DNA from 2 places in the Peribacillus suis genome. Region 1 is predicted to be linked to the other one. Evidence: riboswitches for the same ligand, from Rfam matches in the RefSeq annotation. Region 1 holds a riboswitch; the other holds the start of a gene.

Evidence for each region. Region 1 has a riboswitch for thiamine pyrophosphate ahead of thiT (energy-coupled thiamine transporter ThiT). Riboswitches for the same ligand answer to the same signal wherever they lie in the genome.
Region 2: it holds a riboswitch for thiamine pyrophosphate, as region 1 does, so the genes downstream of both, tenA (thiaminase II) here and thiT (energy-coupled thiamine transporter ThiT) in region 1, are expected to answer to the same signal.

What each region holds. Positions count from the first base shown of each region.
Region 1 is NZ_CM182019.1:929,206-941,763, reverse strand. It holds gene AC503W_RS04640 (glutathione peroxidase) at 1-168, opposite strand, end outside; gene AC503W_RS04635 (YbjQ family protein) at 271-585, opposite strand; gene AC503W_RS04630 (sigma-Y antisigma factor component) at 566-784, opposite strand; gene AC503W_RS04625 (YxlC family protein) at 777-1,124, opposite strand; gene sigY (RNA polymerase sigma factor SigY) at 1,078-1,644, opposite strand; gene AC503W_RS04615 (Lrp/AsnC family transcriptional regulator) at 1,733-2,161, opposite strand; gene AC503W_RS04610 (carboxymuconolactone decarboxylase family protein) at 2,280-2,678, shown strand; gene AC503W_RS04605 (kinase) at 2,828-3,325, opposite strand; gene AC503W_RS04600 (MFS transporter) at 3,466-4,752, opposite strand; gene iadA (beta-aspartyl-peptidase) at 4,811-5,986, opposite strand; gene AC503W_RS04590 (hypothetical protein) at 6,163-6,468, shown strand; gene AC503W_RS04585 (transglycosylase domain-containing protein) at 6,636-8,612, opposite strand; gene AC503W_RS04580 (universal stress protein) at 8,903-9,427, shown strand; gene thiT (energy-coupled thiamine transporter ThiT) at 9,480-10,061, opposite strand; TPP riboswitch at 10,160-10,262, opposite strand; gene AC503W_RS04570 (cation diffusion facilitator family transporter) at 10,513-11,400, shown strand; gene AC503W_RS04565 (histidine kinase N-terminal domain-containing protein) at 11,624-12,558, shown strand, end outside.
Region 2 is NZ_CM182019.1:1,195,274-1,207,831, reverse strand. It holds gene AC503W_RS05980 (Bax inhibitor-1/YccA family protein) at 464-1,099, shown strand; gene AC503W_RS05975 (acyl-CoA thioesterase) at 1,131-1,673, opposite strand; gene AC503W_RS05970 (DinB family protein) at 1,840-2,337, opposite strand; gene AC503W_RS05965 (ABC transporter ATP-binding protein) at 2,521-4,338, shown strand; gene AC503W_RS05960 (IS1182 family transposase) at 4,541-6,340, shown strand; gene AC503W_RS05955 (DUF459 domain-containing protein) at 6,295-6,993, opposite strand; gene AC503W_RS05950 (GNAT family N-acetyltransferase) at 7,154-7,660, shown strand; gene AC503W_RS05945 (aspartyl-phosphate phosphatase Spo0E family protein) at 7,713-7,889, opposite strand; gene AC503W_RS05940 (Fur-regulated basic protein FbpA) at 8,117-8,380, opposite strand; SAM riboswitch class I at 8,479-8,582, opposite strand; TPP riboswitch at 8,887-8,992, shown strand; TPP riboswitch at 9,061-9,153, shown strand; gene tenA (thiaminase II) at 9,259-9,948, shown strand; gene thiW (energy coupling factor transporter S component ThiW) at 9,949-10,482, shown strand; gene thiD (bifunctional hydroxymethylpyrimidine kinase/phosphomethylpyrimidine kinase) at 10,451-11,257, shown strand; gene thiM (hydroxyethylthiazole kinase) at 11,254-12,069, shown strand; gene thiE (thiamine phosphate synthase) at 12,050-12,558, shown strand, end outside.

The DNA.
Region 1 (12,558 bases):
CAATCCTTTATCTTTATATCGGTCATAAAGCTTTTGTAAATCCTCGTATTGCGGGGTAAACCCACATTTACTTGCCGTATTGACGACGATAAGGACCTCACCTTTATACTTCTCTAAAGAAACTTCCTGTCCATTGATTCGCTCTGCAGAAAATTCATAAATCCCCACTCTTCATTCCCCCTTATATTTCTATCTAGAATTATACGATAGGAATAGAAGGAACAAAAGAAATAAGCTTAAATGCCCATGACTAATTACTTATAAATACCTTCATTCAACATATACGGCAGTTCCATAGGCAATGATTTCACAAGCGTTCTGCATGATAGCGGATGTTTCAAGGCGCATCGCAACGATGGCATTCGCTCCTTTTTCCTTCGCCTCATCCACCATTCTGCCAATGGCCTTTTGCCTAGCTTCCTTCATCATTTCCGTATACTCGGAAATTTCCCCACCGACAATGGTCCGCAAACCCGCCATAATATCTTTCCCGATATGCTTTGATTGGACCGAGTTCCCTTTAACGAGTCCCTTCAGTTCCTTTATTTCTTTACCTGGCACTTCATTAGTAGTCACGATAATCATTGAGCTCATCCTCTTCCCGTTTTCTTATTTTTTTTACGATTAAATAAAAAATTAGCGGAACCGGTGCTTGAATCAAACCAAGAATGCCCCATAACCAATGATTGAAACCATTCTTCTTTGCATCGGTGAATAAATATATGCTTTGGGCCAACAAGATAAGCCCACACATAATCAATACATACATCTGCATTCTATCCATGACTGCTTTCCACCTTCCTTTTTACATAAAACGTATATATGCCGATGAAAATCACGCTCAACACTTGTAATGTGAGAAATACTTCAGGTTGATGAAATAAAGATAGAAACAAGAAGCAGAGAATGAGAGCAGCCGTCACTAGAAACATAAGCACTTCTTTCCGCCATTCCCTTCTGGATTTTTGACGCTTTCGTTTAATGGTTTGCTCAAAAAAAGATACTTGTGGGACATCGATGGAAATCGTATCGTCAAATTCCTCCAAGCTTTTCTTGATTTGACTAACCGTCTCTTGATCACTCTTGTCTGAGTGGTTTTGATAAACCGGATGGTTCTTTTTCATCGTTACTGACCAACTCCTTTCTAATCTTCTTTAATCCAATATGGACACGTGACTTCACGGTACCTTCTGGTATCTTGATGATTTTCGCAATCTCTTCGTAAGAAAATCCGTAATAATGCTTCAAGATGATTGGAATTCGCAGATCATCCTCTACATTCCCCAATGCTTCCATTACATCATCCCATGCTTGATTGTTGGCCTGCGTCTCCCATTTGAGCTTTCTGACCGATTGTTCTTGTCTTAACCAGGACTCTTCTCGCTTCTCCTTCCGCTTCTGATCCAAGTAAACCCGAGTCGCAATGGAAATCAGCCATGTGGAAAACTTGGAAGTCCCTTTGTACCTTGAAAGATTCTCGATGGCCTTAGAAAAGGTTTCCTGAGCTACATCTTCTGAAGTTTGTAAATCATAAGTCAATTTAAGCAAGTATTTTAGCAGAAAAGGATACGTGTTTTGAAATAGTGAGGCTAACGCCTGATCATCCCCCTTTTTCGCCGCTTTAATCAGCTCCCGTTCTTCCATCTATCATCACCTGCTCCCTGATCCTTAGCTTGTTACTTATATGACGGTTAAGGAAATGAATTCGTTCACTGACTTGTAAAAAAATTTTTCATTCAGAAAGTCTCTCTACTTCAGAAAGAATTACATGCGTCACCGTCGATGCAAAAGGAATGGCGAGATTAATGAATTCTTCCACTCTTTGAAGGCTTTCACAGCGAATTTTGAGCATGAAACAAGCCTTTCCTGCGATTCGATAGCAAAATTCCACATTTTCTTGACCCAAGATAAACTTTCTGAATCGGTCATATTCCCCATTTTTCACCGTCGCTTCAATCATGCATTCTATCGGAAAGCCCATTTTTTTATAATCAATCTCGGCTCCATAACCCTTGATGATACCAAAAGACTCCATTTGCCGGACACGTTCTGTAACGGCGGGTGCTGACATCTCCACTTTCTTTGCCAATTCTCTCATGGAAACCCTGCTATCATTCTTCAGTACGGCTAAAATGCTGCGGTCTTTATCGTCTAATTTCATATGAATACTATTCTCCTTATTTTCCATTCATCTAGTATTTTTTTGTTCCTATCACTTTTCATATGCGATTAATTTTTCATTTCTTCTAGATTATGATTATCTCAAAGGGGAGATATCGATGCCAAGAATTAAAAGTTCACAATTTGGAACAAGTCCATTTCAGCAATTGTTTCATAACGAAGGAATTGCGCATAATTGGAATGACCTCTCAGAAACCATTTCTGCTGATGGAGTGCTTACAAAGCAATTGAAGGAAAATGTCAGAAGAATTCTAGCCTATGGAAATGGCTGTGCGTACTGTCAGGCCAAAGGCATTCCAATGGCACCGGCCGATATAAAAGAAAGCTACGCAATCGCCTTTGCAGAGGTATTTTTATTGCAACGCGAGAAAACAGAAGAACGTTTTTTTGTAGTATTAAAGGAAGTATTCAGCGACGAAGAAATATCAGAATTAATAGCCTTCATTTGTTTTTCCACTGCACAACAATACTTCGGGGCCATGATGGGATTAAAATAACGTCTGCATTCAGTCACAATTTCTGGGATTTGCAGTTGATTCGTACATGCGTTGAATATAGTGTAAGAAGGTACACACCGTTTCGCTATACATATATAAAAGCAGAGTGAATTCACTCTGCTTTTATATTCATTCTCGTTTTACATCAATTAATCTTCTACATGATCCATAACCAGAGTCCATACATCACTTTGTGACATTTCGTTAGTCCATATCATTTCATTTTTGATACCTAGATAATCATTCGGCTTCCACCAAGCAAGTAAAGACTCTTCTCCAAACACCATCTTTTTTGAACGAGAGTTGTGACGTTTGACGGTTTCTTCAAAGGATAAATCAAAATAACAAATTAAAACCTTTCCGTTATAGAACCGTATTAAGTGATGTAGCATATCACCATAAAGATCTTTATGTAAGATTCCTTCCAAAATGACATATTCACATTTTCCTTTTCCGTATTCCGTAATTTGACGGATCAAATCAATTGAAAGGTTGCCTTCTCTATCACGAACATTCAACATGTCCCGGCGAACAGTATCCTGAGAAACCAATAGGGTACCTATTCCTAACTGATTTTGAAGGCTCTTTGCTATCGTTGTTTTTCCACTGCCAGAGTTCCCTCGTATGATGATTAGCTTCGATTTCATGGTCTCCCCCCATAACCTTGCGCTCTTTATATAAACCCCGATAGTTAGCAAGACATTTTCTCGGATTGAAGTTGAACCTGTACCGTTTAGAAAAGGTAAATGGAACAAGAAGTTCCTTGTTCCATTCCTTACTTGCTTAATTACTTCGCTTGATCCTTCATCATCACAGTAGCTTCTGGCGCCTTTTCATGGATGAACTTCGGTATGATGGCCATATATAGAAAGCCTACGAAGATCAGACACCCTCCCACTACCCAATATAACGTTTCTACTGCTATGTAGGTGGGGAATCCAACGGCTATCAAGAATAACGTGATTGATTGCGATAACATCACCAAGGGGTTGATCCATCCTTGGACCCTCCCCATCATTTTGGGAGCAACGAGGCTTGGCAGCCACCCGCCAAGGGACACATTAAGTATGGGAAGCGATAGAGCCACGATAGCTAACCCAATCATATATTGCAGGGTTGTTTCGACAAGGCCACTGGCCACCGTGCCCACTCCCGATATCAGCAAGCCTACGACCATCATATGATGAAGCTTCATTTTTTTGGCCAGTACCGAAGCTAAGATGCTTCCCAGCAATACTCCAGTCCCGAAAATGACACCAAAGATGACGGCATACTTTTCATAATCAACAGGTTCAAGTTTGTACTTCAAGATAAAAACCTGCATCACGGAAAATCCACCATTCACAATCCCAAATACTAGAAAACCGCTGATTAACGTGAACAATAGCTTATACTGCCATATATATTGCCAGCCAATTTTAAAATCTGCCCAAACGCCTGTTACACTCAGTTCCTTCAAATTGTAAACTCCATTCGGCTGTCTGACTTCTTTTGAAATCCGACAGGAACGGATCAAGAAACCACTGATTATAAATCCGCTCACATCGAAGATAATGGCTCCCTCGATGCCGACTGACCAATAGATAAAAATGCCGATTCCGTTTCCGAAAAGCATGAACAGACTCGATACCATCTGATTTAAACCAGCCGCCATCGTATAATCCTCTTTAGGCAAAATGCCTTGAATCAACGCTGACTCCGCTGGCACAAAGAAATTCCTGACGGCACTTCTCAGAAAAATGACGGCAAACGATACCATGAGAGCATCTAGCTCTAACGAAAGTAAGAATAAAACAGACAACCCTGCGCAAATCCAATCACAATACAAAGCAATCTTTTGCCTGTCCAATCTATCAGCAAAAACCCCCACCAGTAAGAAAACAGCAAGGGTAGGCAAAGAATACATTAATTCCGTAACCGTCGCATAAATCGGCTGATTGGTGAAGCGGTCCAGTAAATAAAACATAAATGCAGTCATGCCGATGGTCCCGCCCATTTGTGATGTTACGTTCGCTAAAAATAATTTCGTATAATTTCGATTGTTAAAAAGTTTTATCTTTCTATCCCCCTTCATCCGACTTTCTGGTTAATTTTACCCAAAAATTCCAATTCAAGAAAGAGAAATCAATGAATTATTTTTCAAATGTGCCCTTCACCATCGCTTTGCCCTCACTGACCATAATCTGACCCATTGCGATGACGGTATCTATTTCAAAGGTCTCTTTTTTCAAAATCAGTATATCTGCGTCCCTTTCCGTTTCCACCCGTCCTTTATTAGTTAGCTTCAAAATATTCGCGGGATTTTCCGTGACCACACGGATGGAATCCTCTATCGAAACTCCATCATCGATAATCGCATCGACAACCGATTCATACAGCGACATGCAGGTCCCCATACTCAGTCCGGATATATTTCCGTTGCCATCAAATGCCGGAAGGCTAGCCTGTCCATCTGATGTAAGCGTGATGTTGCGGATATCAACACCTTCGTCGAGGGCTCTCCTTATTGCCGTGCTTGCTTTTACTTCCCCTTCATCCAGGAATTTTTGAATGGTACTTGTCGTGAAATCGATGTACCCGCCTTTTTTGGCAAATTGTATCCCGGCCTCAAACAAATGCGGGTTCCGGTTCATATGTGTAGGGTAGAACTGTGTAATCGGTATTTCCGTCGTCCTGACGACTTCCTCGATTACCTGTACATGATCCAGGCTATCCCCGACATGTATATTAACGATACCGGCTTTCCCGGACAAAAGTCCTCCATTCCTGGCCTGCGACGCAAGTTTTGCAAGCTCTGCCACGGTTGGCTGTGAAGAACGGTGATCGGCAATGGCAATTTCACCAACTCCAATGATTTTATCCACTAAGATTAAATCATCTTCAATCTTGTCCATTAGGGTCTTCACCGGGACTTGGTACGAACCTGTTTGAACGAAGCAACTAATCCCTTCTTCTTCTAGGGCCCTCGCTTTAGCAAGCAAGTCCGGCATCGTCCTTGTCGTTCCATCCGTGCCAATGACCCCGACTAATGTCGTGATACCGGCTAGCGTCGCGTCGGTCAACTGAATTTCTGGCGTTCTTGTTTTGAATCCCCCTTCACCGCCGCCACCGATGATATGAACATGTGCATCGATAAAACCTGGTACAATGATTCGACCGTTCGCGTCAATCACTTGCATTTCAACGAAATTGGCAGGGACGTCGATTTTATCCTCGATGAAGCCAATTTGTTTTCCGACCAACAAAACGTCTTTCTTACCTATGTATTCCGGCGTATAAACCTCACCATTCTTTATCAGTGTCAGCATAGGGCCAAACTCCCTCCAAGTTTAAATATTCTAATAGGTTTCAAAACGATATACGCGGGTAAATATACACCATAACCCAATTACATGAATTCAAAAGAACTTAACTTAGTTTTTCTATCTTATAAGTATTACGGCACAAACATTTAATTATATAAAAATTAAAGGAGTAAACAACCATGAACAAAGTAATTTCTGCTGATATTAAAACAAATACACGATTATCCATGCGTCAAATCATGAACTTATACCAAGTGACAAAAGAATTCAAAGGAAACATCTACTTTATCTGCAATCATAAAATGGTCGATGCCACAAAACTTTCAACATTTGTATCATTCGTTCTCATTCTACAAGAGTGTGTGGATATGAAAGTGATCCTAGAAGGACAAAATGTACATGCAATGCTGGAAAAGGTTCAGGCCATTTGTAAAGAAAATGATGAAAAAATAGGATTTCACTCCAACCAAACCGTTGGGATTTAATATACGAAAAAAAAATTACATATAAATGAGGTGTATAGATATGAGAACCATTTTAATGATTATCGGGGCTATCGTCGTTATCGGTTTAGTTGTAAATTTCATCTTTTAATGAGGGAAAAAAAGCTGTCAATAATGACAGCTTTTTTTCATTTACTGGGAATATATCATCACCAAGGAAAATCCCATGTTTTCCACTTACCAAGCCCCTCCTTGATTTCATTCCCCTTATCAATCCAATATTGCTTCCTTTCCTCTTCTTCTTCCTTTTCCTGCTGTTCTGCTATCAATGGTCCGATGTCTTCTGCATGAAATGATTCAGCCGTTTCGTTCTGTAAGGCCTGAGCCATGATTTTTTGAAAGATGAGTGTACTTCCCTGGCTGCTGTTAGTGGTTAAATAATGTTCTTTATCCGTTTTATCGTAGCCAGCCCATACAGCTCCTACTAAAGAAGGGGTGTATCCCACGAACCATTGATCCTTCACACCTGATATGCCTTCGATCGGGACCTGTGTGGATCCTGTCTTTCCTGCGATTTCATAGCCAGAGACCGCGGCATTTTTAGCCGTTCCATAGTTAACTGTCCCAAGAAGCATCGCATTCATCTTATCGACGACATCCTTCGAAGCCACCTTTGTCTTCTTTTCCTTCCAGGCTGCTATTTCTTTCCCATCCGTGTCTTCTATTTTTATAATGGCATGCGCTTCGTTTCGCTTTCCTTCATTTGCAAACGCCGCATAAGCTCCTGCCATTTGGAGTGGGGACACCCCTTTATCCATCCCGCCTAAGGCTATCGATAGATTTCGGTCATTTTTTTTGTCATAAGGAATCCCAAACCGTTTGAGCGCATCCAGCCCCTTGTCGATTCCAATTTCATTCAGGAGCCAAACGGTTGGTACATTCAAGGAATTCATCACGGCTTCATACATTGGGACCTCCCCTTTATAAGTGCCGCTCAAATTCGATGGTTCATAATTCCCGAACTCCATCTTCTCGTCTTTTAAAGAGTCGGTCATTTCATATCCTTCTTCAATTGCCGGTGTATAAACAGCGAGCGGTTTAATCGACGAACCAGGAGATCTTTTCAGTTGCGTCGCCCGATTATATCCCATGAATTGATGCTCGCCCCTCCCCCCAACAAGTGCCTTAATGCCGCCTGTTTTAGGATGAAGAAGGACCGTCCCACTTTGCACCAATATGTCATTGCTTGTCCCAGAAGGGAAATTGGCATCCTGACTATAGACTGATTCGGCAGCCTGCTGCATCGGTTGATCTAATGTGGTATATATTTTATAGCCCCTAGTGAGTAATTGCTGGAGCTCCAATCCATACATGGTGGAGGCTTCAGATAGGACATGGTCTATATAATAAGGATACTTCCCTTTTAAAGGATCTGTATCTTCACCTAACTGTAGTGATACTTCATCCTTTTTGGCAGAAGCCGCTTCCTCTTCGGTCAAATATCCGTGTTCGGTCATTCTAGACAGTACCAAATCCCGTCGTTTAACCGCCCCTTCTGGATTTTTGTACGGATCAAGCTTGGAAGGCAAGTTAATGACCCCAGCAAGCAAAGCCCCTTCGGCGACGGTTAACTCAGAAACATCTTTTGAAAAATATATGTTCGCTGCCTTTTTGAGTCCCCATGCTCCATGTCCAAAATAAACTTGATTCACATACATTTCCAAAATTTCATCCTTTGTATACGTACGTTCCAATTCTTGAGCGATGAAAAACTCTTCTATCTTTCTTTTCAAGGTCCGATCTGATTCAAGCATGGTGATTTTTACAAGTTGTTGGGTAAGTGTGCTCCCACCTTCAACAACGCTTTTCGCCTTGACATTTTTCACCATCGCACGCATGATCGCTTGATAATCTATGCCATGATGTTCATAAAAACGGTGATCCTCAATGGATACGACCGCTTGAATGAGATGTTCCGGGATCTCCTCTATCGCGACGCCTTCCGATTTATTAGCCGTGACGGTACTGGCTAAGTTCCCATCCTCGTCATAAATCTTGGTCGGTTGCTGAAGTTGATCCTGGAGATTGCTTATATCCACAGTTTGTTTAAAATATATGAACAAACCGGCTCCCACTACGACAATGATTGATATAATTATAAGACCTATTTTCAATAACGCTCTCATTTGTACCCCCATTTTCCCAGATGCGACATGCTCCATTAAAAATATTTTGCCCTTTTTATGAAAGAAAACTCTTGCAATGGCTAAAAGGGAAAACAAATTCCACAACATTTTTCCCCTTATCCTTTTCCATACAAAGTGCCTACAATATTTCTCCCTTTCATGCCTAGTCTTTTCTTTTTCCATACCCTTTACCCACATTTATAAATCAATATACACCTGAAAAAGGCATGAAACCAATAAAAACGGGTATATAACCTATAATGACAAATTATGGGGAGAGATGATCTTAGATGAAACAATTAAAACGTATCGTCGCCGCTTATGATGGAAATGAAGAGAGCAACCGCGCAGTGGAATATGGAGCTTCATTAAAAAAGGCCTTTCCGGAAGCTGAATTGACCATTGTTCAAGTTCTGAATCCAAAAGGTGAAAGCCGCATCATCGAGAGTGCATCCGCTCCTGGGTTCGTACCGGCAGCAGGATTTTATGTCGACCCTTCACAAACGCATCCCGTAACAGAAGTAGAACAACAAAGTCAAATGCACATGAACGATACTCCCACCGTTCATGAAAACAATGTGAGGATGGCTGAAAGCAATATGATGAGGTTGCTCAGTGAATGCCAGGTTAATGGAAATATCGAGATTTTAGAGGGAAATGCCACGGATAGCATATGTGACTATGCAAAGCGGGCGAACGCCGATTTAATCATCGTCGGCAACAGTGCAAAAAGCGGCCTGGAAAAGTTCTTCCTCGGAAGCACCAGCAGTTCCATAGCCAAGCAGGCACCATGCTCGGTATTTATTGCAAAATAATGGAGAAAAGGGCCGGCTCATAATCGAGCCGGCCCTTTTAAAAGGTCTGTCTTTAGATGGCTTTCTTCAACAAGACATTCGAAGCAGCCGAATAGAGCACCATTACCACGATTGCTGATAAAATAAAACTAAACAGCATATATGTCCCATTGTAAATCAAGGAATAGAGGACGACTGGTTGCCCGTCTGGCGCATATTCCCCAAAGAAAACGATACCTGCTGTAAAATGGCAAAGAAACCTCAGGAAGCTCCCCACAAACATGCCACAAACCGCATATATATCCCCTCTTAACCGTTTTCCCCCTTTACGGTTATTCACAAATTTATTCATGAACAACCCGGATAATCCCACGGCGGTAAAAGCAAGGAAATATTCGATAAATCCTTGAAGCGGCGTTGCCAGAAATGCCAAACCAGTGGCAATCTGTAAAAGCCCCAATAGTAAACCGGTGGCCATTCCGCCCTTGATTCCCCAACGATAGGCCATTAAGAATATCGGTACCATGGCAATGGAAATCGATCCCCCCTGTGGCCATATCCTTGCAAAGACAAAACCGGATACTATATCCAGCAGTAATGCCAATGCAGAAAAAATCGCGACCTCTGTCATGAATAATGTTTTATGTTTCATCATCTCTCACCCTTCTCCACGTGCAAAAGTGCCCATGAGTCCCGTGTCGCTTTTTCGGCATGCAAAAAAGCAACACCAGGGCGGTAATGGATGCCCAGTATTGCTATCCAAAACCACATCCCTACGCTAGTACTAACTAACAGGTTCATAGGGTCTGAACTCAACCGTTCACTCTCAGCCATCTTGGCTCCCCTTGTGGAAGTATTTAATTTTTGTTCCTCGGTTAGAATATACTACTAGTTTCTCTAATTGACAAGTAAATAACACTATTATATCCACGAGCGTTTTTCCCTATTACTGGTTATATTTTTTCATCCAGCCAACTTCTTTACATGGCCTCAATACACATGCCATATGCCAAGTTAGATGGATAAAGACGACAATTTTTCTATAGACTCACTAGGGTTCAATTTGATATCTTTATAAAGGTTATTTTGCACGAGGGGGAAAAGACATGGATAAACATTCAATTTCTGCTGAAAAGGGCGCCTATATCAGTATAGCCGCATACATATTCTTGTCGGCCCTCAAATTAACGTTTGGTTACTTTGGAGACTCGAAAGGACTTTGGGCAGATGGTTTAAACAACACGACCGATATCATTGCCTCTGTCGCTGTATTAATAGGCTTAAAAATATCAAGGCGACCACCTGATAATAATCATTCATACGGTCATCTGAGAGCTGAAACCGTAGCTTCTCTGGTTGCCGCCTTCATTATGATCACCGTCGGATTACAGGTCATATACAGCGCCATCGAATCATTCTTTTCGCAGGACGCGACAGTTGTACCAAATATGTTCACAGCTTATGTCGCTTTATTCTCCGCCATCTTCATGTACGGGGTTTATCGTTACAACTTGGCTTTAAGCAAAAAAATAAACAGCGCCTCCATCCATGCTGTCGCACAGGACAACCGTTCTGATGCTCTTGTCAGTATCGGTGCTTTCGTAGGTATTATCGGTACCACAATCGGCATAGACTGGTTGGATGCGGTTGCGGCTTTAGTGGTAGGTCTGATGATCTGCAAAACGGCTTGGGATATTTTCCACGACGCTTCACTTTCCTTGACCGACGGTTTCGATGAACAGCATCTCCAACAAATAGGTCAAACCATCCTGTTGACGGATGGGGTGAAAGACATGAGTGAAATTAAAGCTCGGATGCATGGGAATGAAATTCTGGTTGAAACAACCGTGCATGTCAATCCGCTCTTGACCGTCATCCAAAGTCATGACATTACAGTGAAAGTTGAAGAAAACTTATTAAAGGAACATGACATCAAACATGTCATTGTCCATATCGAACCCTATACATTTCAAAAAAAAGGTACCCGTCAATAATGAACGGTGCCTTTTTTATATGTGTAAACCCCCTATTAATACAATGTTTACCTAATATAAACAAAGCCTTTCCCCTTTTACCAATCATTTACCGCATGAATGAGTATTTAAAGAACGCTTTCAATCTGTTATTATTAAAACCATATATTACATTTTGGAATTATATTCTAATTCATTCATAATTAAGTAAGATAAATTCATTTTCCTACACATGGAGGGCAAAATGGTATTGAATCGAGAAATGACTCTTCACTTCCTATCTTCTCATAAAACTACTATCCTTACCGAATGGAAAGAGCGATTAAAGCATTTATCAGATGGCTATATAGAATATTTTGAAGAAGAAATAGAAAAAATTCTAAATTCACTGATGAAACAACTGAAAAATACAGATACTAACATAGATGATATGCTGAAGGATTTAGGGGAAAAGATTTCAGCCGGCCGGGTTAAACAGCATTTGAATATGGATATGTTCTTTTCCATAACCTCTACCGGAAGATCGATCATCATTGATCAATTTCTCGCTTACGAAGCCATCAAAGGAGAACTATCTGCGGTTATCCACCAAATAAATGCGTACTTCGATAAACTCATTTATTTCGCTTTATCCAGTTATACCGATTTAAAGACGAAGCAGATTGCGGAGCAATATCAGCTGATCAATCCAAATCATAAAGACCGTTTGACCCTTTTAGGCCAGATGACATCAAGTTTTGTCCATGAGTTCCGGAATCCCCTTACTTCCATCATGGGTTTCATTCAATTATTACAAGCCGAACAGCCAGAGATTAAGTATCTGGACATCATTTCAAAGGAATTGGATCAGCTTAATTATCGGATTACACAATTTCTTAACCTTTCCAAGAGGGAAACGGATACTACACAAAATGAAATATTTCCAATCGCCCCCCTGGTAGATGAAGTGATTGAATTCCTATACCCTAGCATCTTGGAAGTAAATGCTACCGTCTCCTGTAATATCGAGGGCGATGCCCAGTTGGCCGGCTCCAAGGAGGAATTCAGGCAAGTATTACTCAATATCATATTGAATGCCCTGGATGTGGTTACGGAAACGCCAAATCCATCCATAGACATTTCCGGTTCGGTCGCATCAGGTTTCTTAACCTTGAATATTTCTAATAACGGTCCAAAGAT
Region 2 (12,558 bases), 270 kb from region 1:
TTACCGATAAAATAAAAATTTTCTGATAATTAAATAAAAGTGTAATCAATTTTTAATATTAATTCAATATATTTATATCAAATTATAACATTTTTTTAATATATTATAACTTGAGGAATAATTTTTTCCTATAATTTTATTTCTAAAAATTAACTTTATTTCTTTTTATTTACTCAGATAAGGATTCTAATAGCTTTTGCTCATCACAAAGAATGAAGATTTTTTTGTATTTAAAAATAATGAATAATTATCTTATCTTCAAACTGAAATTTTTTATGTATTAGTTCCACTCAACCAACCAATCTAAATATTTTGATATTTCAGAAATTTTATATTCTGATAAGACTTACCTTATGAATGGACGGTGCGTAGCTTTTTCTAGCAGGGTTTGGGTAATAAAGTGAAACCTTTCCCCTTATCTTTCGTAAGAATGGGTAGTAATAATTATATGGAGGTTGACCGAATGTATTCACATACCGTTAATGCGTATATGCCCTCTGTTATGCGCACATTTACTCTATCACTCGCGATTTCCGTTTTAGGAATGGCTGCTGGAATATTTATACCCACGGCCTTATTTCTTCCCTTGGCGATTTTGGAAATCGCCATGCTGATTGGAGCCTTTATCTTGAGAAGGAAAAAAGCAATTGGATATACATTTCTTTATGCATTTACTTTCATATCGGGAATGACCACCTATCCCATCATCGCTCACTATCTCGCTTTGGCAGGCGCTAACGTCGTGATTTTGGCTGGAGTGACGACAACCGTCGTCTTTGGGGGGTTAGCTCTATATGCAACAACCACTAAGAGAGATCTTTCTTTTCTAAGTGGAATCCTCTTTGCTGCCTTGCTAGCGCTAATCGCCATCAGCATCTTTAATATATTCTCACCGTTAAGTTCCACGGCAATGCTTGTTTTTTCCTTTATTGGCATTCTTGTCTTCAGCGGATATGTTCTATATGATTTCAACCGCATGAAGCACTATGGGGTAACGGCAGAAGAAGTCCCGCTCATGGCATTGAATCTGTACCTTGATTTCATCAACCTGTTTATAAACATCCTTCGCTTTTTCGGTATATTATCAAGCAATGATTAAAAAAAACGGGCAAATGCCCGTTTTTTCGTACTTATTTATATAACCCTGGTTCTGATTTTTCAGTCCAAGGCAATTTCACACCAAATGTGCTTGCGATGAATTGTGTATCATCTCTTCTTTTTTTCCTAACGTCTGCCCGGTGTTTGGCAGATTCATTCAAGTTCTTCTCCATCTCAGTCTCCGGAACCAAGCGGGGAACTGGAACAGGTTTTCCGTTCTCATCGATGGCAACAAAGGTCAAAAAGGAAATAACGCATAGATTCCGTTCTCCAGTAAGTAAGTCCTCGGCAACCACTTTTACGATAATTTCCATAGATGTCCTACCCGTATACGTAACGAAGCTTTCTAGGCATACTGCATTTCCTTCATGAATGGGATGTAGGAAATCGACAGAATCGGTCGATGCCGTAACGACATTACTTCTAGCATGGCGCATGGCAGAAATGGCCGCAACGTCATCAATGTAAGCCATTAATTTCCCACCAAACATTGTACCGATATTATTTGTATCAGGTGGTAGAACTAGACTCGTTTTTATAACCAAAGAGTCCGAGCAATGTTTTATTTCTTCCATGGTGACTGCACTCCTTTATGTCCATTTTCTCACTAGTTCACTTTAACGAATTTTGCGCGTTAAAGCAATAATCATGATTATTACCCACATTTTTCTCATCTCTCAATAGGTAAGTACTGCTTATATAGTCTTTCCTAAATCAATACATATATAAAAAAAACTCAACCTATTGGCTGAGTTTTTTTAGTTTGGCCTTCAACTCTTCAATTTGCAATAAATGCCGTTTCTCATGCAAACCGACAAACGGAATCCACTGCTTCAAACTTAAATCTTTAAACAAGGGGTGTGGGAATGACTTCTCTTCCAAATCATTCGCCTTCGCTTGGGAGATTACCTTTTCCAATGCCTTACGTGAAGAGGCGAGCTTAGCTTTTACTTCAGCTAATGTTTGGAACTTCTCTGACGGAATGACAAATGGAGGCGCGTCCACTTTTACGTCACGATTTAATGTATATTGGATCGGTTTATCATCTACTCGATTGCTCTCGCCACTTGCCAGTGTATCGGCAATTCCTTTTGTTACCGCCCTCTCCATTAGAAATAGATGCTCCAATACCTGAATGATGCTCCAACGTCCATCTTCGGGATGTGCATTTACCTGTTCATCCGATAACCCGTTCGCTGCCTGGAGAAGTTCTTCCCTGATTTTTGTGTTTTCTTCCACTCTACCAGCTCCTTATTCACTTTTTATAATTATTCCACCGAAGGGATAAGTTGTAAAATATAAGGTTCTTTATTAAAGAAAAACCGCTCAAAAGTTGTCTATTTTTTTAAAACCTCTATGATAATCATAAAGGTTTTTTTGCTTTTAAAGACAACTTTCAATTTACCATAGGAGTGATTAAATATGAGCGGGGGACATATCCCTTTCAGCCACAAGGGCCGTAGCACCCTGACAGCTGCACCATCAAAAGGAAGCATTCGGTCAATGTTGAAACAAATATTCAATCGTATCCCATCCAGATGGAAATTTTCAAGTATGATCATATGCATAATGATTTTCATTTCCATGCTTGAGTTTTCCATTCCACAACTTACGCAATATACGATTGATGATGTCATACCTGGGAAAGAATATGACTCATTGATTTGGGTAGGCATAGGTATCCTCTTTGCGGCCATATTGTTAGCTTTGCTTAATTATGTGAACGGCTATATCGTATCTAAAGTGGGGCAAAAAGCGATCATGAATTTACGAAATGAAATGTATGACCATATTCAAAAATTGGATATGAAATTTTTTGATAAAAATAGAACGGGTGACTTAATGTCCCGGCTCACGAATGATGTGAACCTGCTTCAACAACTCATCTCATCAAGCATGCTACAAGTTATTACAGATACGGTCACCTTCTTTGCCATCGCAATCTATATGCTGTTCATCAATTGGAAACTGACCGTGGTCCTTCTCATTACCTTTCCGTTCATGTTCTATCTGACACGTGTATTTGGCAAACGAATCCGCCTCTCATTCAGAAGCGTGCAAAGTTCGGCCGGCGATGTCAGCAATCAGCTGCAGGATTCCCTTTCCGGCATACGGCTCATCCAATCCTTCACAAATGAAGAATTTGAATCAAGACGATTCGCGGACCGAAATCATGAGAATACGGTAGCAAACATCAAATCAGTTCGACTGAGGTCCATGTTTGGCCCGCTCATAGATTTAATGAATAATTTAGGTCTGATCGCCGTGATTGTATTTGGTGCCTGGCAAGTGATGCAGGGAGAATTTACGATTGGATTAATCGTGGCATTCCTGGCTTATCTCAGGCTTCTGCAAAGTCCAATCCGTAATTTCAGCCGTGTAATCAGTATCGTGCAACAATCGGCTGCAGCTTTTGAACGGATCACCGAAATAATGGAGACACAACCTGGAATCCAGGACAAAAAGACAGCAATTAATGTTCCCAAAATCACGAAACAAATCGAATTTCAAGGAATTGATTTCGCTTATGTCGAGGGGGTACCAGTACTCCGAAATCTTAACCTGATGATAAAAGCAGGACAGGTAACCGCTCTTGTCGGCTCATCCGGGGCAGGGAAATCAACGATTACCAGCCTTTTAATTCGTTTCTATGACCCCCAACAAGGGACAATAAAAATGGATGGCCATGATATTCGTGATCTCACCCTCAAATCTTTACGGAGCCAAATGGGGGTTGTTTCGCAAGACATCATTTTGTTTACCGGGACCATCCGCGATAATATAACCTATGGTAAACTCGACGCAACGGACGAGGAAATTATCGAAGTGGCTAAGGCGGCATATGCTCATGATTTCATCAAGACGTTCCCAAAAGGATATGACTCACAAATCGGAGAACGTGGGGTCAAACTTTCTGGTGGCCAAAAGCAACGGATTGCCATCGCCAGGGCCCTTTTGAAGAATCCCCAAATCATCATTCTCGATGAGGCGACGGCATCGCTCGATACGGAATCCGAACATCTGATTCAGGAAGCGTTATCCAACCTATTAGAGAACCGGACTTCAATCGTCATTGCCCATCGGTTATCAACCGTTCAAAAGGCAGATCAAATTGTCGTTCTTGAAAAAGGGGTAATTCAAGAAAATGGAACGCACGAACAACTGCTACTAAATAATGGTCGCTATCGGCAGCTCCATGACTTACAGTTTCCACAGGCGGAGGCACCATCAGAAACATAACCAACCAGAAATCCGCCCCCGATAAATAAACCTAAAAGGGGCTGTCCCAAAAGTCAGGAAAATGACTTTTAGGGCAACCCTTTTTTTATGAAATTTATGCACAAAAAAATCGCCCTTTTTAGTAAAATGAAGTTACCACACACCATTTACGAAAGGACGATTTTTTATGAGCAATCCAAAGATCACTACAGAAAATTATAACATGGAACAAACTATACTACCACTCACCATTCAAGAGGAAACTACCGTTCCTCAAAAACGAAATTCTACACCTACTTTTATTCCCTATGATAACCAACAAACCACTGTTATTTTTGACATTCAGGATCTCATTCCGGTTCACCACGTGGCGCGTGTGATTGATCAAATGATTGAATCAGTAGAAGATAATGTCTTTTTTGAGCACTATAATGGTGGCGGACGTAGCTCTTACCATCCTAAAATGATGACGAAAGTCATTTTGTATGCCTATTCTCAAAAAGTCTATTCCTGTCGTGAAATCGCCAAACTGGTTAAAGAAAATATCCCAACAATGTGGCTGGCTGCCTTGCAAAAACCGGATTATCGAACGATTAATCGATTTCGCACACAACAAATGGATAAGCTCCTTCCGAAGCTATTTGAAGAAATGATCCATCAACTAATAGAAGAAAAGCACGTCACAATGGAGAACTATTTTCTAGACGGAACAAAGATTGAAGCAAGCGCAAACAAGTATTCATTTGTGTGGAAAAAGGCGACGACCAAATTTGAGGCGAAGCTGCAAGAAAAAATCGAAGAAACGTACCAACAGATTCAGACCATTGCAAATGAAGAGGGTCTTGAACTGTCTACTCAAGATGAAACCTCCTCATTAACGATAGAGGAAAAACTAACTCAAATAGAAAAAGCATTAGTGGAAAAAGTTGAAAAAGAAACGAACGGTATCCAACTTGAAGAAGATGTCCAGGTACGAAAAGAAAAACGACGGGAACTCAGTCCGGTTAAGAAACTATTGAAATTAGTGCGCGAGGACTTAGGTCCACGATTAGTTAAATATAAACAACAAAATGCTCTATTTGGCGATCGAAATAGTTATTCTAAAACCGATACGGATGCGACATTTATGCGAATGAAAGATGATCATATGAATAACGGACAACTAAAACCTGGTTATAATATTCAAATGGCAACGGAAAATCAATTCATTCTTTTTTATACGATACATCAACGCCCAACTGATACGCGTTGTTTCAAGCCGCATTTAGAGGCACTGAAGAATACATCGCTACCATTCCCGAAAAACGTCATCGCAGATGCCGGCTATGGCAGTGAAGAAAACTATCTCTACTCTTTGGAAAAAGAATTTGAAGCTTTGATTCCTTACAATACTTTTTTAACGGAACAAAAACGGAGCTATAAAAAAGATATTCGTCATGCGAGTAACTGGGCATATGATGAACAAAAGGATGAATACACCTGTCCAAATAACCGTAAGGTTTTATTTAAGCGTTACTCGACCCGTACGGATAAAAATGGATTCACACGTGACTTTAAAATTTATGAATGTGAGGATTGTACGGATTGCCCATTAAAATCTCAATGTACAAAGGCGACAGGAAATCGCCAAGTGCATGTTAATCCAGTTTATGAAGAATTAAAAGCGAAAGCAAAATTGAACCTTTGGTCTGAATCGAATGCACAACTTTACGCTCGACGAAAAATCGAGGTAGAGAGTGTTTTTGGTCATATCAAGGGCAATAGGTCGTTCCGTCGCTTTTCGCTTCGGGGCTTAGCGAAAGTCCAAACGGAGTTTGGCATCGTAGCCATGGCACATAATTTACTGAAGATAGCTGGGTTACGTCAGCTACTTTCAGTAAATTATTATAGAAATAGAAAAACAGGTGGAGAAAAACAACTCGTTTTTCTCCACCTGTTTTATTTTAGGGACTTATTAGACAGCCCCTTTTATCGTTCTTATTTAAAATCATATTTATCTAAGATTCGATTGGTTATAAGCTGATAGCCTTCTTCATTTGGATGAATTTCATCACTGAAGTATGCTTTTTTATCTTTGTTTTCGAATAAATCGTTTGTAGGGATATACTTTAGTCTACTATCCTTGTCCACCATCTTTTGAATCGAATGATTATAATCACTAATATGGTTTTCTAATTTCAAGTCGTCTTTATTGGGGTTATATAACCCTATCACCAAGATATCAGCTTTATTATTTTTCTTTAGAAGCTCAGAAAGAATTTTATCTAAATGTTGTACATACTCTTTCTTTTCATCATTTATCTTTTGATCATTGATTTTTTTTAAGTTTCCACCATTACTGTTAATTAAATCATTGATTCCGATATAGACGATAAATGTGTCAGCCTTATCCAATTTTGTGTTAATCTCAAGATCTTCGAGCTGTTTAATGACACCGTCCGTTTCCTGACCTTTAATACCATAATTCCAGAATTGGACTTTTTCTGAATCGGAATCATTCGTTTTATGTTTCAAGTCATCAATATATCCTTCCCCTTCTTTATCGCCCTTTCCGTAAGTCAAAGAATCTCCAAATGCCATGACTCTTTGATCGTTTTTCGCATCTACTGCCTGAAACGCATAGGCAACTAAACAAATAACAAGTACAATAAAAAATAAGCCAACGATTTTCTTCATTTGTTTTGCTTCTCCTTTTGTATTCACTAGGAAGTATTTTATTTTTAAATACCCAAAAAGAGGACAAGCCTAACATTTGAATAACTTAATAAAAATTAAATTGCATGACGCACCTGTACTGGTGATTGGAATGCCATAATAAATGGATTGGAGCTTAATGATGAAGGAGTTTACAGAATTCAGGGAAGCAGTATTTGAGGATTTGCCTAAAATTATCGAAATTTACAATTCTACAGTACCTTCGAGGATGGTCACTGCGGATACAGAACCAGTTACAGTAGAATCACGGCTCAAATGGTTTGAAGAACATCATATTCTCAAACGGCCATTATATATGATCATACATGATGGAAAAACAGCTGGATGGATGAGTTTTCAATCTTTTTATGGTAGACCCGCATATGATTTTACCGCTGAAATTAGCATCTATATAGATGAGGAGTTCCGTGGGAAAGGAATTGGACAACTTTCAATCCAAAAGGCTATAGAGGTGAGTCCGAAGATAGGGATTAAGACACTTCTTGGATTTATTTTCGCACACAATGTACCAAGTATTAAGCTTTTTTCAAAATTCGGTTTTGAAAAATGGGCTCATTTACCGAAAATAGCAGAACTCGATGGAGTGGAACGCGATTTGGTCATTCTTGGTAAACGTGTCACTACATGACTTCCATTGCAAAAGGCGATTGCCTGGATTTGAATGGTCTGGGATGTACTGATTATTCGCTACAAACTCCCAGGAATTTTATATGTGTGACCGCATTCAATAAAGAATCCAACTCTTGACTTGCTTGAATGGTCACCCTGCTTGTCAAACCATAATTTTTTGCTAACATGATCATTTCTTTTCGTTTTTCTTCAATTTTTTCAACTGCTGTTATGTGAGGAGGCTGCAATATAACCACTTCCTATTTTTCAATTATTTTACATTTTCATCATAACCAAAACACTAGGTTAAATCAACCATTTCACGTGATTTAAATATGTTATTTTACTAGATGAATGTGACAAAATACCTATTAATCTTTTATCTTTTGTACTTTTTATGTCGATTTAAAAGGGAAAAAGCATTTGCCTTTACACAGCAAATGCTTTTTCTCTTTGATTGTTCACTATAGGTTAACTAAGTCATGCACTCTGGAGGTGACTCATTACCTGATTTATCTATAACAATCTTATATTCATCTTCAAGAGCTTTTAATGGAGCATCATAGAGATGCTTTTCATCAGAGGTTTTGTATACACCATTTGATAATAGTTCTTCTATCAACAATGCTCTCCTCTGTTCTTTTTTCTCGAAAAACTCTGCCATATGAATGGCCCCTTTCCTTTTATTCATATTTTCCACATATAATGCCCCTAATCTTATAGGCTTTGCTAAAGCCAAAATATATATACCTGTTGTACGGGATCCTTAAACCCTATTTGACAAAAATAAAAACCCCTTCTAATCCAAGAAGAGGTCGACAGAGGTCCGTTCGTCTCTTCTTATCTTCCAAGCGATTGCTTGTTGGAAGAAGCACAGTTCCCCGATGGGTCTGTTGCCGAGGTTTCATAGGGCCAAGTCCCTCCACCTCTCTGGATAAGAATACAGAATATAAATGATTTTGACATGATTTTATCCCACTTGCAAGGATAAGTCAATTGCATTCAAATAATTTTTAATTTTTATATTATTTTTCCGTGTGCCCTTTTAGCACAAGGTAAGACCATATCCCTATTTTGCTAATAACTATATTTTCCTCCAATTGACCGTGGGTTAGGTATGCTCCATTTGCCAATGGGGATTTTATCCTACTACCCCTTTCACGCCACAAGATACTCATAAAATTCTATTGGATTCAAAGGTTGCATTTTCCTTTTTATCTGATATGATGACAATAATCACATACGAAATACCACTAGGGGAGTCTTCTATAAGACTGAGATGGAATGATGTTCCGGACCCTTTGAACCTGATCCGGGTGATGCCGGCGGAGGAAAGTGGATGATATCGTCGTCGTATATTTGACTTCATCCATCTGCCCCGTTCCGTTTTCAGGAACGGGGTTTTCGTTTAATTGAATAATAAGCTGCTAGGGGAGCCATTAATAGGCTGAGAATCAAACCCTTTGTACCTGATCTGGTCATACCAGCGGAGGAAAGCAGGTTGAAAAAGGGATTCGTACATTCCTAGAACAGCCGCTTTCTATATGAAAGCGGCTGTTCTTCATTTTTGGACACTCCCCTCCTTTGTATGTGAATGAATTATAAGGGGGAAAAATCATGGCGAAAACCCAAATGAAAACTTTCAGTGCTAGACTTCACGAACGTTCAAAAGAAATTTGGAAAAAGAATCATACTCATCCTTTCGTTCAAGCAATTGGAGACGGGACACTATCAGAAAAGAAATTCGCCTATTACTTAAAGCAGGACTATATCTATCTTATGGATTATGCCAAGCTTTTTGCCTTAGGGACCATCAAGGCCACTAACCTTGAGATCATGACCAAATTTGCGAGTATTTTAAATGAGACTCTACAGGTAGAAATGGATTTGCATAGGAGCTACTGCAAGGAGTTCGGAATTAGTTCTGAGGAATTGGAAAATACCGAACCAACTCCGATTACCCTTGCCTATACAGGTTATATGCTCAATGCTGCCCATCATGGAACTTTAGCCGACCTTATTGCCTGCTTACTTCCTTGTGCCTGGGATTACTATGAAATTGGCTCGTTATTAAAAGAACAAAATGGTCCAGCACTAGAAACAAATCGCTATATCGCTTGGATTCAATCGTATGCATCCCCCGAATTCGCAGATGCGCACAAATGGTTGGCCAAGCTGTTAGACGAACTGACGGAAGATATGCCTGAAAAGGAATTGAAAAGATTAGAGAAACACTTTTTAATGACCTCCCGATATGAATATTTATTTTGGGACATGGTTCACAACGAACAGGATTGGCCGCTTTAAATGCTAGACACGGGTAACTTATTACGGAAAATGACGTTGACTAGCTTGTTCACGGCCATCACTACCCTGACTAGCTCATTCGTTTACATCCCTGTTGGTTTTGCGAAGGTGTTTCCTATTCAACATGTAACCAACGTCATGACAGCCGTTATGTTGGGGCCGCTTTTTGCTGTGACCCAGGCCTTTTTAGTATCCCTTATCAGGAACATGACAGGTACAGGTTCCATTTTTGCATTTCCGGGCAGCATGATTGGTGCCCTGCTGGCGGCCTTCCTCTACCAAAAAACAAAAAGGATGGGACACGCCTGCTTGGGAGAAATAGTGGGGACAGGCATTCTCGGATCCATCGCCTGTTATCCGATCGCGCTTTTATTATTGGGAAAAAAAGCGGCACTTTTTGGTTTTCTGCCAGCTTTTCTTCTTAGTTCTTTAACGGGCGCAATTATAGGCTTTCTTTTATTGAAAGTTCTCTTAAAAAATCATTATATGAAGGGGTTTTTTTATGAAAAGGGCACTAACGATCGCCGGATCTGACTCTGGGGGCGGAGCCGGCATCCAAGCTGATTTAAAAACATTTTCGGCCCATCGGGTTTATGGCATGTCTGTTATCACAGCCGTTACGGCACAGAATACCTTGGAAGTTCGATCTATACAGCCCATCGATCTCCCTGTGATCACCGATCAAATTGCGGCCGTATTTGAAGACATTCGTGTCGACGCAGTAAAAATAGGGATGCTTGGATCAAAGGAGACGGTCGAAACCGTCGCCCATTCGCTAAAATTATTTAAACCGGCTATCGTCGTCCTTGATCCTGTCATGATTTCCAAAAGTGGACACCATCTGTTAGATGAGAGGGCCGTTTCGTCGGTAAAAACTGATTTACTTCCACTTGCTACACTTGTCACGCCCAATATACCTGAAGCAGAGGTCCTTACCGGATTCCCGATCCGGACGAAGCAGGACTTTTATAAGGCATGTACCGCTATTCTGGAACTGGGTCCGAAGGCTGTTTTACTGAAAGGAGGACATGCAGCAGGAAATCCAAATGACCTCTTTTATGATGGCAAGGAGTTCTCTTGGATCAAGGGTGAACGCATTCATACGAAAAATACGCATGGAACTGGCTGTACCCTTTCCTCTGCCATTGCATCTAATCTTGCTAATGGACTTCCTTTAGCGACGTCCATTGAACAAGCGAAAATCTATATTTCAGAAGCGATACGAAATAGCTTAGAACTCGGTAAGGGACACGGACCCGTTCACCATTTCCATCAATTTTATAAAAAGGAACGGAGTGATTTCACATGAATACATCCGTTGCAGACTTATTTGGCAGAGTGAGAAAGAAACAACCACTCGTCCACCAAATCACCAACTTTGTTACTGCAAATGATTGTGCCAATGCTACCCTGGCAATTGGTGGTTCTCCCGTTATGACTTCCAATCCAAAAGAAGTGGCGGACATGGTCAAACTGGCACAAGCACTGGTGATTAACTTAGGTACACTGGATGATGTTTCCTTGGAGGCGATGGCGATTGCCGGGAAAACAGCGAACGATTGCCATATACCCGTAATTTTAGATCCTGTGGGCGTCGGTTCCACCCCTTACCGAACAGAGAAAGCGATGGAACTGCTCGATTCAATGACTGTCCAGATTATTCGCGGCAATGCAAGTGAAGTCCATCGGCTAATGGGAGGCGATATCGTAACGCGAGGGGTCGATTCAGGACCGCTTTCCATGAGTAATGCAGAACTATCCCTACGTGCTGCTAGAAAACTGAAGAGTGTTGTCGTCGTGAGTGGAGCCAAGGATGCCGTTAGTGACTCTTCACGTACGTCCATCATCGATAATGGAAACCCTCTTTTAACAAAGGTGACCGGCACCGGCTGTATGTCGACGGCCTTGATTGGGGTCTTCTGCGGAATTACGGAGGATTACTATTCAGCTGCTATCGCAGGAATTTCAACCATGAGCATCTCTGGTGAGCTTGCTGCCAGAACCCTTGAAAAAAATGATGGCACAGGGACATACCGGACACGGATTATCGATGCCATCTCAGGAATGAATGATTCCATATGGAAATACGAGGTGAAAATGCATGAAGAAAGTGCCATTTGATTTGAGCCTTTACTTAGTCACGGAAGAATCATTAGCCGTCGAGGACATGACCACTATCATCACCGAGGCGGTTTCAGGCGGAGTTACGGCCGTCCAACTTAGAGAAAAGCAGGCATCTTCCCTTACTTTTTATCAAAAAGCTTCTCTATTAAAAGGGGTCCTTGATGAACTTTCGATTCCGTTAATCATTAATGACCGCGTGGATATTGCGCTTGCTGTAGGAGCGGATGGAATTCATGTTGGGCAGGATGACCTTCCTCTTCCCATCATCAAGACCCTTGTTCCTGACAATATGATCATTGGAGTATCCGTCTCTACCTTGGAGGAGGCCCTTGAAGCTGAAAACAATGGCGCTGACTATATTGGTGTTGGCTCTGTATTCCCGACAAAAACGAAACAAGACGCAACTGCTTTGAAAAAAGGGGAACTGGAGAGAATTTGTCACAGTACCTCGATTCCTGCCGTTGCGATTGGTGGGATTACAGCGGA